DNA from 3 places in the [Micrococcus luteus] ATCC 49442 genome. Region 1 is predicted to be linked to each of the others. Evidence: predicted binding sites of a transcription regulator. Region 1 holds the regulator's gene; each other region holds the start of a gene.
The links. Region 1 encodes LexA, which represses DNA repair genes until DNA is damaged. Its sites were predicted from a motif close to TCGAACANNTGTTCGA; they were not measured.

Region 1 (4,452 bases):
CGGCCCGGACCGGCCAGGGGATCGCCGAGCTGCTCAAGGCCATCAGCGACGGGATTCCGCGGCCCGGCGTCAAACTGGAGCTTCTCATCCCCTACGACCGTGGCGACCTCATCAGCAAACTGCATGAGACCGACGCCGAGATCATCAGCCTGGATCATGGCGAGGACGGTACCCGGGCGGTGGTGATGGTCCGGGAGGGCCTCGCGGCTGAACTGGAATCCTTCGTCAGTAATGACTGATTTGGTGGCAGGGGAGATCTCCGAGGCGGCCGGCGAGCAGTTCGTCATCGAATTGCTCGACCGGGCCGTCGAGGGGATGGGCGGCCAAAGCCGCGCCGGCCAGCATGAGATGGCCCGGCAAGTAACAAAAGCCATCGAAACCGGGGACCACCTTCTTGTCCAGGCCGGTACCGGCACGGGCAAGTCCCTTGCGTACCTCATTCCGCTGATTGCCCACTCGCTGGTGAGCGATAAGCCAACGCTTGTTTCCACGGCAACGCTTGCTCTTCAGACCCAGATTGTGGGCCGGGACCTTCCCCGGCTGCTGAAGACCATCACTCCTGCCCTGGACCGCCCCGTCAAGGTGGCCCTGGTCAAGGGCCGTTCCAACTACGTGTGCCGGCACAAGCTCGAAGGCGGGTTCCCGTCAGAAGAGCCCGCGGAGGGCCAGCTGTTCTCTCTGGGCGAGGACACCAGCGTTCCGCACTTCGCCGCTGCCATGGGAGGGCCGTCGTCGCAACTGGGGAAGGAAGTAGTGCGCCTGCGCGAGTGGGCGGAAAAAACGGCTACGGGGGACCGCGACGAACTCCTTCCCGGTGTCACGGACCGCGCCTGGCGGCAGGTTTCCGTCACCTCGATGGAATGCCTCGGCGCGCAGAAGTGCCCCATGGCCGCCGAATGCTTCAGTGAACTGGCACGCCATGACGCGGCCGAGGCCGACGTTGTGGTCACCAATCACGCCATGCTGGCTGTCAGCGCGTTCGAAGGCCTGGCCGTTCTGCCCGAATACGACGTTGTGGTGGTGGATGAGGCCCACGAACTCCAGGACCGGGTCACCGGTGCCGTTTCCGGCCAGCTCTCCGTCGCGATGATCCACGCCGCGGCATCCGGGGCGAGGAAACACACCGCCATTACCGTTGACGCCCTCAATTCAGCCGCCGCCAACCTCGAACTCGCACTGGCAGGAGTCCCGAACGGGCTGCTGCCCAACGGGCTCAATGACGAACAGCTCGACTGCGTGGACCAGCTGCGGGAAGCCTGCAGGGCTGCCCTGTCAGACTCCAAGGGTGACGGCAGCCAAACGGCCGACGGCGGGCGGCAGCTCGCCCGCTCGCGGCTGATGCTGATCCTGGAACTGTGTGAACGGCTCATCGTGGCCCGCGAGAACCGCGAAGTCGTGTGGTTTTCCCGCGCCAGTTCCTTCGACCCGCAGCAGGGCTATTCGCAGCCTGATGAGACAGCTCCGGCGTTGATCAACATCGCGCCGCTCAGCGTCGCCGGCAAATTGCGTGAAGGGCTCTTCGCCGGCCACACCGTGGTGCTGACCTCGGCAACCCTGGCCATCGGCTCGGCGTTCGAACCTGCTGCCGGCGGCCTTGGGCTGGTAGGGGAGGGGGCGCCGAGCTGGACCGGTATCGACGTCGGCTCGCCATTCGACTATCCGAAGCAGGGAATCCTGTACGTGGCCGGGCATCTGCCCAAGCCAGGGCGGGGCGTATCACCCGAATCCCTGGATGAACTGGAGTCGCTGATCCGGGCGTCCGGGGGCGGTGCGCTGTGTCTCTTTTCCTCACGCCGTGCTGCCGAAGAAGCTGCCGAGGCGATGCGGCCACGGCTGGGGCTCAGCATCCTCTGCCAGGGCGACTCCACCATGACCGCCCTCGTCAAGCAGTTCGCTGACGAGCCGGACACCTGCCTGTTCGGCACTATGTCCCTGTGGCAGGGGGTCGATGTTCCCGGCGGGTCCTGCCGGCTGGTGGTGATCGACCGCATTCCGTTCCCGCGGCCGGATGATCCGCTGATGACTGCCCGCTCCCGCGCCGTTGCCCAGGCCGGTGGAAACGGCTTTATGGCCGTGTCCGCCACGCACGCGGCCATCCGCCTGGCCCAGGGTGCAGGGCGGCTGATCCGCTCGACGGGAGACAGAGGAGTGGTGGCTGTCCTCGATTCACGGCTGGCCACGGAGCGCTACGCCGGCTTCCTCCGCGCAGCGTTGCCGCCGTTCTGGCCGACGACTGACCGCAAGACAGCGTTTGCGGCACTCGAAAGGCTGGCCGGGAAGGGCGCCTGACCCCGTTGTGTCAGGGCCCGGGACGACATCGCCCGGGCCCTGCCGCAAACCCCTGCGGCCGGGTTCTACAACGACCGGAGGACCGACACGACCTTGCCCATGATGGTGGCATGGTCACCCAGGATCGGCTCGTACCGGGTGTTCTGCGGCAGCAGCCACGTGTGGCCATCCCGCTGCCGGAACGTCTTCACGGTGGCTTCGTCATCCAGCAGGGCTGCAACGATGTCCCCATTGGCGGCGTCTGCCTGCCGGCGCACCACAACCCAGTCGCCGTCGCAGATGGCAGCATCCACCATGGAGTCGCCGGCAACACGGAGCATAAACAGCTCGCCCTGCCCGACGAGCTGGCGGGGGAGTGGCATAACGTCTTCAACCACCTGATCGGCGAGGATCGGTCCGCCGGCCGCGATCCGGCCCACCAGCGGCACCATGGCGGTGTCCATGGCGGTGGGGAGGTCTGTGACCGTTCCACCGATGCCGTGCAGTACTGCCGGCTTGGCTGAGCCGCCGGTTTTGGCCGAGCCGCCGTCAAGTGTCAGGGGCATGAGGACTTCCATGGCGCGCGGCCGCTTAGGGTCCCGGCGGAGGTAGCCCAACTTTTCGAGCTGGGAAAGCTGGTGCGTGACGCTGGAAAGGCTTGCCAGCCCCACGGTGTCGCCAATTTCCCGCATGGACGGTGGATAGCCGTTGTCATTGACTGAGCGCTGGATGGTCTCCAGGATCTTCTTCTGGCGGGCGGTGAGCCCCTTGGGGGTCCTTTGGGACGGGCGGCCCTGCGGCGTCGCCTTGCCCTCCGCGGCTGGTGCTGCCATGTTCGCCAATGCCTTTCGGTTCCCCGGTTCCGCCCTGGCCGCTGGTGCCTTCGAACGCCCGGGCTGATTGATTGTCAGACCCTGCTGATCAACTACAGAAGTGGTTGTTCTTTGATCCAAACGTAGGCCAGCCACATTGCTTTTTCAAACATTTGTTCTAGCGAGTCTCGACAATATTCGTTCATAAGTGCTAAAAATGGAGAAGCAAAGTTCGAACATGTGTTCTATTCGTTGCTTTCGGATTCGAATATCCGAGTCCTTAGCCGGCCAAGGCCGGAACAGGCAGCAACGTACAGGGCGCACCGGGCAGCACAGTATGGTCCAGGAGGGCTCATCTCATGTCAGCTATATCTGCTTCGCAGGACACCCGTCCGCAGTTCGTTTCAGTCCAGCACCTCACCTCGCGGCTCGAGTCGGCGCAGGCGCCCGACCCCGTGGCACCGAACGCCCGGAGCGCGCGCCGGAACGGTCCGTCCCTGACATCCGCTACGTCCGTGCAGCGGAAAGAATCCCTGCCGCCTCTCCGGCTCACCCGCCGTGGCCGCATCGTGCTCATTGGCATCCCGCTGGTGGTTCTTGCTGCGCTCCTGCTCTCGCTGGCCGGGTTCCTCACCTCTCCGGCGAAGGCGGCCGATTCCGCCGCCGGCCTCTCCGTCACCCCTACGGTGACGGTGACAGTCCAGGCAGGGCAGTCGCTGTGGGCCATCGCGGGCGCTGCTGCACCCGAGCGGGATCCGCGCGACGTCATCGCGGACATCGTGCAGCTGAACAACCTCACTGCCGGCGGCGTGGTGCCGGGCCAGCAGCTCTTCGTCCCCACTCAGTAGGCGCAGCACCTCAGAAGGTCTGCCGGAGGTCCCTGCCGCGGCCAGCGGATGCCGTCACATTTTCCGGGCGTCCCGTTCGGAACTAAACTGTTCAGGTGAATGACCAGCTAGAGCGCCTGAACCGACTTCCCCTCCGGACCAACCTCCGCGGGCTGACCCCGTACGGTGCTCCGCAGCTGGATGTCCCCATCCTGCTGAACGTCAATGAGAATACCCACGGCGTCCCGGCGGATGTGCAGGCTGCCATCAGCGCGGCCGTCGCGGAAGCGGCGGCAGGTCTCAACCGCTACCCGGACCGTGAGTTCACCGATCTCCGGGAAGCGCTGGCCGAATACCTTGGCCACGGGCTCGACGCCACCAACATCTGGGCAGCGAACGGATCAAACGAGGTACTCCAGCAGATCCTGCAGGCATTTGGCGGTCCCGGCCGCAAGGCCCTGGGTTTCCCGCCCACGTATTCCATGTACCCGCTGCTGGCCAGCGGCACCGACACTGAGTACATCGTGGGGCAGCGGGCCGAGGGT
Region 2 (4,452 bases), on a different contig from region 1:
GACCTCCCGGACCATGCGGTGTCGGCGGAGACCTCAACCACCATGGGTTCCACGAGTGTCAGGGCCACGGGTTCCTTGTCCCGGTTGAACCTGTCCAGGGCCGTACCTTTCACGATGGCCGGCCAAGGATGCTGATCCTTCGGTGGCTGCAGCCATCGCGCCAGTTCCCGGCTTTCCCTCGTCTTTAGTGGTGTGGACCGCCCGACGATTCGCAGCTCGCCGTCCAGGATCAGGCCGGCGACGACTTCTGAAGGTTGGGTGATCGGCCCGATCACAGCACCGCAGATGATGTCCAATGTTTCTCTGTGCTTGAGCTTCAACCAGGAACGGACGCCGGGCGTGTATGGCTGGTTGAGGCTTTTAATGACCAGCCCCTCGATCCCGGTATGCGGCAGCTCTTCGAGCCACTGCTCCGCTACCTCGCGGTCGGTGGTGGTGGGGGAGAGGGACAACGGCGGTTCCCAGCCCGTGGCGAGTTCTTCCAGGAGCGCCCGCCGGCCGCTCAGAGGCAGGTCCCTTGCGTCGTGCCCGGCCACGGCCAGGACATCAAAGGCAACGTAGTTGGCAGGCGCTGCCGTGACCAGCCCTGGCACGGTTTTTGGTCCTGCCCCCAGGCGCTGCTGCAGGGCGTCGAAGTTCAGCCGGCCCTGGCTCCAGATCACGGCTTCGCCGTCGATCACGCATCCCGGTGGGACGGCCGCAGCGACCGCTGAGCAGAGTTCAGGGAAGTACCCCGAAAGTTCCTTCCCTTGCCGGGACCACAGTGTGGCGCCGTGGTCATCCCTGACTGCAACACATCTATACCCATCCCACTTGGGCTCAAACAGCAGAATTCCGTGTGATGCGTCACCGGGTGGCATCTTGGCGATAGAGCGGGCCAGCGCGACTTTCACCGGCGGGGCGAGCCCAGCCGGCAGCCCGGCTATGTGGTCCATGGCCCTACGCTACGCAGGACCTTGCTTAGCTGTCAGTGATGGCCTCCAGCACCCACTGTTCAGCGAGGGGTTCGCGGCGCAGTTCAAAGGTCCGCAGCTGCGAGTCCGAGCCGCCGAGACGAACCTGAACACGCCAGTGTTCAATATCGACGACGTTCCCGACGCCTACGGGGACGCTGCGGCGGGTCTCCCACCAGGAGTCCCTGGTGAACCAGTGGACAGGTTCTTCGGTGACGGCCCAGATGCGTCCGTCGTAGCGGACGGCCAGGGGAGTGCCGGCCTTAGTGAAGCGGACGTCCACCGGGGCGTTGAGGGTGGGGGCTTCCGGGGTGATGGTCATGTGCTTGGTGTCTTCCTGGGTGGTGCAGAGGTTTGGCTAGGAGGCTTTGACGAGGGGGAGTTCGTCCCAGTGGGTGGTGTATCGGGGGGAGAGCATGTCCCGTTTCATGGTCCAGTCCGGTCCGCCGCGGATCCCGCCGTGGCCCAGGCCGATGGACCCGCGGCCGTACCGGCGGGTGACGTCCTCCAGCAGGGTTCCGATGTGCCGCTCCTCGTGGGGGTTCTCGAACAGTGACAGCGGGGCCTGGTTGCCGCTGGGGCGCAGGTCGGTGACCATGATTCCCGCCCTGGCGTACCGGACGCCTTCGACAACCCGGGGCAGCAGGGCGTGGCCGGCTTTGGTCAGGATCACCGGATCAGCGGTGGGCATCGGCAACGGCACGCACACCGACGGGTACGAGGTGTCTTTGGGGTTGAAATGCGAGGTTCCGGCGAACGCGGTCAGGACCTTGGCCTGCAGCGCGTGTTTAGCCAGCCGCGCCGAGGCCTGCTGCCCATACACACTCATCACCTGCCGAATCCCAGCGGCGGTAGTGATGGGTTTGGCGAACGAGCGGGAGAAGATCAACTGGTCCCGCCCGATCCGTTCCTCTTCCATGGGGATACAGGGGGTTCCCTGCAGTTCCAGGACGGTACGCATCATCACGACGTTGAACTTGTCCCGAATCGCGACCGGATCGGCCCGGACCAAGTCAGCGATGGTGAAGATGCCCATCACGTTCAACCGCCTGGTCAGCCGACCGGCGATGCCCCACACCTCGTCTACCGACAGCCGGTCCAGCAGTGCCTCCCGCTCCGATGCGGGGACGGAGTCCCAGTGGCACACCCCCGCAAAGGCCTTGTTGTTCTTCGCCCACTTATTGGCCAGCTTTGCCAGGGTCTTCGTCGGTGCGATCCCGACGCAGACCGGCACGCCGACGTTCCGCCGGACGGCCGCTTTCATCGCCCGGCCCATTGCTAAAAGCTCTGCAGGGGAGCCTTTGACGCCGAGGAAGGCCTCGTCGATGCTGTAGACCTCCAGCCAGGCCGAGTACCGGCCCAGCAGCTCCATCACGCGGGAGCTGATATCGCCATACAATTCGTAGTTGCTGGAAAGTGCGATCAGGCCCCATTCCTTCGCCCGCGGGGCGAGCTTGAACCAGGGATCTCCCATGCCGATGCCCAAGGCCTTGGCCTCGGGGGAGCGGGTGACAGCGCAGCCGTCGTTGTTGGACAGCACGATGACGGGTTTTCCTTCCAGCGAAGGGTTGAACGCCCGTTCGGCGGAGGCGTAGAAGCAGTTCACATCTACGTGAGCGATCTGCGGCATATGCCGCATCAATGCTGGCTTAGACATAATGCAAGCACCGGACGGCCGTCCCCCAAATGCTGAGATCGGCCAGCGCCGGGACTTCGATATCGGGGTAGGCCGGGTTCTCTGCCTGGAGGATCACCCCTGTCGGGGTGATCCGCAGCCGCTTGATCGTTAGCTCACCGTCCAGGACCGCGACGACCACGGAGCCGTCGCGCGGCTCCAGGGCCCGGTCCACGATCAGCTCGTCGCCGTCGCTGATCCCGGCCCCTTCCATCGACTCCCCGGACACCCGCACCACGTAGGTGCTGGTGACGTCCTTGATCAGGTGCGCGTTCAGGTCGATCCGGCCATCGAAGTAGTCCTGTGCCGGCGACGGAAACCCCGCAGCGACCGGCACCGGAGAAACCAGCACCGACAAGAACGAAACGCCCGCATCTATCACACGGGGACCGACAATCACGCTCACGACTCGCCTTTATTCGAATATTTGTTCGATAGCTTTCAGTGTAGACCGTGGCTACGACAGAGCAAGAAAGACCACCCAATTGCATCCGATGCAGGATGCAGCCCGTCGTTGCCTGGGTGGGTGGGGGCCGCTGCCCACAGCCGGGGGACAATTCCGTCCGGGTTATCCACCGCTACGACTGCCGAAGGGAGCTTCCCCATGGCTCCCGAAAATCCAGCCGTGGATAACCCGAATTGCCCCCAACCGTGGACAGGACCGGCGCCGAGTGCCGTTCACCAAAGTCGGACAGACGGCGGGCACTCCGCGGCTGGGCGGCGGGCTCGCACTGGTTTCCGCTGCGCTTCAACCAGATGATGGGCGTCCGCTGGCGCGGCCGGCTGTTGGGTCCAGGGTGTGCCGTCGCAGAGCTCCGGACCCCCTGAACCTGGTGTGTCTACGACGTTTTTTGGCTGCTGTCCTTCGGATTGTACGTGCCCGCTCCGGCCCCTCTAGCCCCTCCTTCGTCGGGGCCTGCGGCCCGGAAATTCTTCTCCGGCGCTCGTTCCTCGCTGATTTCCTCCGAAGATTTTCCGTGCCTTGCCCTGCGGGTAGACGGGACTCCACGGGCACAGCTCCGCAAGCTTCGCCAGCAGCCAAAAAACAACGGGGGGGAGAGGGGAGCTGGCCGGTCACCTTTGGTCGCCCCACCCACCCAACTTCTCGGCAAGAAGGAGCAACACTATGAACGCAGTATCGAAGAAGACGGTGACCTTGGAGGACACCGGGGAGATCATCGAGGGCGTGACCGTACTGGGCGATTACCACCTGAACGGCGGCCACGAATGGATGGAACTCATCGAAGAACACGGCTGGGCCGTGCTCTCCAGCTGGGGCCACGACGGCTGGGACCTGGGCCAATGGCCCTACGTCATGGTCGCCGCCACGCGGACCGCTGACAGCATCGGCAACCTGTTCGGTGTCGCCACCTATTGCGAGGGTGACGTGACCTGCACCTTCTACCGGACCAAGGCCCGGCAGTGGGACGCGATCAGCGAGCACGCCTTCACCTACTGGAAGAACGGGCAGGCACACGGCCCGGACGACCTGCCCGAAGCCGCCGCGGAACTTCCAAGCCGGTATCGGATGCCCTACGCGGTCCACGCCGCCTAACCACCCAAATCCCTTGCCGGGCGGAAATCCGCCCGGCAAGGCCCCGGTCCCACACAAAGGAACAGCCATGAACGAGCCAAACCGCACCACGGAAAACACGGCGCAGACCGTTGTTTTCCTCGAAACCCTTGCCGCCCTCGTGGAAAAGTCCCCCGAGTCCTACAGCGCGGACGCCTCCAAAGACCTCGCCGCGCACATCCGCGGCATGGCAGAAGCCGTCACCACGGACGGTCGCGTTGACCCCGCACTTCTGGACACCACCCGCCAGT
Region 3 (4,452 bases), on a different contig from region 1:
CCGCGCTGTAGGACTCGGGGGACTTTTCCACGAGGGCGGCAAGGGTTTCGAGGAAAACAACGGTCTGCGCCGTGTTTTCCGTGGTGCGGTTTGGCTCGTTCATGGCTGTTCCTTTGTGTGGGACCGGGGCCTTGCCGGGCGGATTTCCGCCCGGCAAGGGATTTGGGTGGTTAGGCGGCGTGGACCGCGTAGGGCATCCGATACCGGCTTGGAAGTTCCGCGGCGGCTTCGGGCAGGTCGTCCGGGCCGTGTGCCTGCCCGTTCTTCCAGTAGGTGAAGGCGTGCTCGCTGATCGCGTCCCACTGCCGGGCCTTGGTCCGGTAGAAGGTGCAGGTCACGTCACCCTCGCAATAGGTGGCGACACCGAACAGGTTGCCGATGCTGTCAGCGGTCCGCGTGGCGGCGACCATGACGTAGGGCCATTGGCCCAGGTCCCAGCCGTCGTGGCCCCAGCTGGAGAGCACGGCCCAGCCGTGTTCTTCGATGAGTTCCATCCATTCGTGGCCGCCGTTCAGGTGGTAATCGCCCAGTACGGTCACGCCCTCGATGATCTCCCCGGTGTCCTCCAAGGTCACCGTCTTCTTCGATACTGCGTTCATAGTGTTGCTCCTTCTTGCCGAGAAGTTGGGTGGGTGGGGCGACCAAAGGTGACCGGCCAGCTCCCCTCTCCCCCCCGTTGTTTTTTGGCTGCTGGCGAAGCTTGCGGAGCTGTGCCCGTGGAGTCCCGTCTACCCGCAGGGCAAGGCACGGAAAATCTTCGGAGGAAATCAGCGAGGAACGAGCGCCGGAGAAGAATTTCCGGGCCGCAGGCCCCGACGAAGGAGGGGCTAGAGGGGCCGGAGCGGGCACGTACAATCCGAAGGACAGCAGCCAAAAAACGTCGTAGACACACCAGGTTCAGGGGGTCCGGAGCTCTGCGACGGCACACCCTGGACCCAACAGCCGGCCGCGCCAGCGGACGCCCATCATCTGGTTGAAGCGCAGCGGAAACCAGTGCGAGCCCGCCGCCCAGCCGCGGAGTGCCCGCCGTCTGTCCGACTTTGGTGAACGGCACTCGGCGCCGGTCCTGTCCACGGTTGGGGGCAATTCGGGTTATCCACGGCTGGATTTTCGGGAGCCATGGGGAAGCTCCCTTCGGCAGTCGTAGCGGTGGATAACCCGGACGGAATTGTCCCCCGGCTGTGGGCAGCGGCCCCCACCCACCCAGGCAACGACGGGCTGCATCCTGCATCGGATGCAATTGGGTGGTCTTTCTTGCTCTGTCGTAGCCACGGTCTACACTGAAAGCTATCGAACAAATATTCGAATAAAGGCGAGTCGTGAGCGTGATTGTCGGTCCCCGTGTGATAGATGCGGGCGTTTCGTTCTTGTCGGTGCTGGTTTCTCCGGTGCCGGTCGCTGCGGGGTTTCCGTCGCCGGCACAGGACTACTTCGATGGCCGGATCGACCTGAACGCGCACCTGATCAAGGACGTCACCAGCACCTACGTGGTGCGGGTGTCCGGGGAGTCGATGGAAGGGGCCGGGATCAGCGACGGCGACGAGCTGATCGTGGACCGGGCCCTGGAGCCGCGCGACGGCTCCGTGGTCGTCGCGGTCCTGGACGGTGAGCTAACGATCAAGCGGCTGCGGATCACCCCGACAGGGGTGATCCTCCAGGCAGAGAACCCGGCCTACCCCGATATCGAAGTCCCGGCGCTGGCCGATCTCAGCATTTGGGGGACGGCCGTCCGGTGCTTGCATTATGTCTAAGCCAGCATTGATGCGGCATATGCCGCAGATCGCTCACGTAGATGTGAACTGCTTCTACGCCTCCGCCGAACGGGCGTTCAACCCTTCGCTGGAAGGAAAACCCGTCATCGTGCTGTCCAACAACGACGGCTGCGCTGTCACCCGCTCCCCCGAGGCCAAGGCCTTGGGCATCGGCATGGGAGATCCCTGGTTCAAGCTCGCCCCGCGGGCGAAGGAATGGGGCCTGATCGCACTTTCCAGCAACTACGAATTGTATGGCGATATCAGCTCCCGCGTGATGGAGCTGCTGGGCCGGTACTCGGCCTGGCTGGAGGTCTACAGCATCGACGAGGCCTTCCTCGGCGTCAAAGGCTCCCCTGCAGAGCTTTTAGCAATGGGCCGGGCGATGAAAGCGGCCGTCCGGCGGAACGTCGGCGTGCCGGTCTGCGTCGGGATCGCACCGACGAAGACCCTGGCAAAGCTGGCCAATAAGTGGGCGAAGAACAACAAGGCCTTTGCGGGGGTGTGCCACTGGGACTCCGTCCCCGCATCGGAGCGGGAGGCACTGCTGGACCGGCTGTCGGTAGACGAGGTGTGGGGCATCGCCGGTCGGCTGACCAGGCGGTTGAACGTGATGGGCATCTTCACCATCGCTGACTTGGTCCGGGCCGATCCGGTCGCGATTCGGGACAAGTTCAACGTCGTGATGATGCGTACCGTCCTGGAACTGCAGGGAACCCCCTGTATCCCCATGGAAGAGGAACGGATCGGGCGGGACCAGTTGATCTTCTCCCGCTCGTTCGCCAAACCCATCACTACCGCCGCTGGGATTCGGCAGGTGATGAGTGTGTATGGGCAGCAGGCCTCGGCGCGGCTGGCTAAACACGCGCTGCAGGCCAAGGTCCTGACCGCGTTCGCCGGAACCTCGCATTTCAACCCCAAAGACACCTCGTACCCGTCGGTGTGCGTGCCGTTGCCGATGCCCACCGCTGATCCGGTGATCCTGACCAAAGCCGGCCACGCCCTGCTGCCCCGGGTTGTCGAAGGCGTCCGGTACGCCAGGGCGGGAATCATGGTCACCGACCTGCGCCCCAGCGGCAACCAGGCCCCGCTGTCACTGTTCGAGAACCCCCACGAGGAGCGGCACATCGGAACCCTGCTGGAGGACGTCACCCGCCGGTACGGCCGCGGGTCCATCGGCCTGGGCCACGGCGGGATCCGCGGCGGACCGGACTGGACCATGAAACGGGACATGCTCTCCCCCCGATACACCACCCACTGGGACGAACTCCCCCTCGTCAAAGCCTCCTAGCCAAACCTCTGCACCACCCAGGAAGACACCAAGCACATGACCATCACCCCGGAAGCCCCCACCCTCAACGCCCCGGTGGACGTCCGCTTCACTAAGGCCGGCACTCCCCTGGCCGTCCGCTACGACGGACGCATCTGGGCCGTCACCGAAGAACCTGTCCACTGGTTCACCAGGGACTCCTGGTGGGAGACCCGCCGCAGCGTCCCCGTAGGCGTCGGGAACGTCGTCGATATTGAACACTGGCGTGTTCAGGTTCGTCTCGGCGGCTCGGACTCGCAGCTGCGGACCTTTGAACTGCGCCGCGAACCCCTCGCTGAACAGTGGGTGCTGGAGGCCATCACTGACAGCTAAGCAAGGTCCTGCGTAGCGTAGGGCCATGGACCACATAGCCGGGCTGCCGGCTGGGCTCGCCCCGCCGGTGAAAGTCGCGCTGGCCCGCTCTATCGCCAAGATGCCACCCGGTGACGCATCACACGGAATTCTGCTGTTTGAGCCCAAGTGGGATGGGTATAGATGTGTTGCAGTCAGGGATGACCACGGCGCCACACTGTGGTCCCGGCAAGGGAAGGAACTTTCGGGGTACTTCCCTGAACTCTGCTCAGCGGTCGCTGCGGCCGTCCCACCGGGATGCGTGATCGACGGCGAAGCCGTGATCTGGAGCCAGGGCCGGCTGAACTTCGACGCCCTGCAGCAGCGCCTGGGGGCAGGACCAAAAACCGTGCCAGGGCTGGTCACGGCAGCGCCTGCCAACTACGTTGCCTTTGATGTCCTGGCCGTGGCCGGGCACGACGCAAGGGACCTGCCTCTGAGCGGCCGGCGGGCGCTCCTGGAAGAACTCGCCACGGGCTGGGAACCGCCGTTGTCCCTCTCCCCCACCACCACCGACCGCGAGGTAGCGGAGCAGTGGCTCGAAGAGCTGCCGCATACCGGGATCGAGGGGCTGGTCATTAAAAGCCTCAACCAGCCATACACGCCCGGCGTCCGTTCCTGGTTGAAGCTCAAGCACAGAGAAACATTGGACATCATCTGCGGTGCTGTGATCGGGCCGATCACCCAACCTTCAGAAGTCGTCGCCGGCCTGATCCTGGACGGCGAGCTGCGAATCGTCGGGCGGTCCACACCACTAAAGACGAGGGAAAGCCGGGAACTGGCGCGATGGCTGCAGCCACCGAAGGATCAGCATCCTTGGCCGGCCATCGTGAAAGGTACGGCCCTGGACAGGTTCAACCGGGACAAGGAACCCGTGGCCCTGACACTCGTGGAACCCATGGTGGTTGAGGTCTCCGCCGACACCGCATGGTCCGGGAGGTCCTTCCGCCACACCTTGCGCATACTCAGGGCTCGGCCGGAGCTATCCCCAGCCGACGTCGTCCTGCCGGACCGGCTTGACGCGGGTTAGCGGTCCGTGCG

Region 2: GUV69_RS22790 (LexA family protein) is a predicted target of LexA. The motif match lies at 3,048-3,063, and genes of this name have one in related genera.
Region 3: GUV69_RS21995 (LexA family protein) is a predicted target of LexA. The motif match lies at 1,291-1,306, and genes of this name have one in related genera.

What each region holds. Positions count from the first base shown of each region.
Region 1 is NZ_JAAAXP010000001.1:1,638,159-1,642,610, reverse strand. It holds gene hflX (GTPase HflX) at 1-239, shown strand, start outside; gene GUV69_RS07385 (ATP-dependent DNA helicase) at 232-2,289, shown strand; gene lexA (transcriptional repressor LexA) at 2,355-3,101, opposite strand; gene GUV69_RS07375 (LysM peptidoglycan-binding domain-containing protein) at 3,578-3,928, shown strand; gene GUV69_RS07370 (histidinol-phosphate transaminase) at 4,024-4,452, shown strand, end outside.
Region 2 is NZ_JAAAXP010000002.1:225,967-230,418, forward strand. It holds gene GUV69_RS22775 (ATP-dependent DNA ligase) at 1-935, opposite strand, end outside; gene GUV69_RS22780 (hypothetical protein) at 961-1,275, opposite strand; gene GUV69_RS22785 (Y-family DNA polymerase) at 1,312-2,592, opposite strand; gene GUV69_RS22790 (LexA family protein) at 2,603-3,034, opposite strand; gene GUV69_RS22795 (hypothetical protein) at 3,755-4,183, shown strand; gene GUV69_RS22800 (hypothetical protein) at 4,251-4,452, shown strand, end outside.
Region 3 is NZ_JAAAXP010000002.1:54,715-59,166, reverse strand. It holds gene GUV69_RS22005 (hypothetical protein) at 1-103, opposite strand, end outside; gene GUV69_RS22000 (hypothetical protein) at 171-599, opposite strand; gene GUV69_RS21995 (LexA family protein) at 1,320-1,751, shown strand; gene GUV69_RS21990 (Y-family DNA polymerase) at 1,762-3,042, shown strand; gene GUV69_RS21985 (hypothetical protein) at 3,079-3,393, shown strand; gene GUV69_RS21980 (ATP-dependent DNA ligase) at 3,419-4,441, shown strand; gene GUV69_RS21975 (hypothetical protein) at 4,438-4,452, opposite strand, start outside.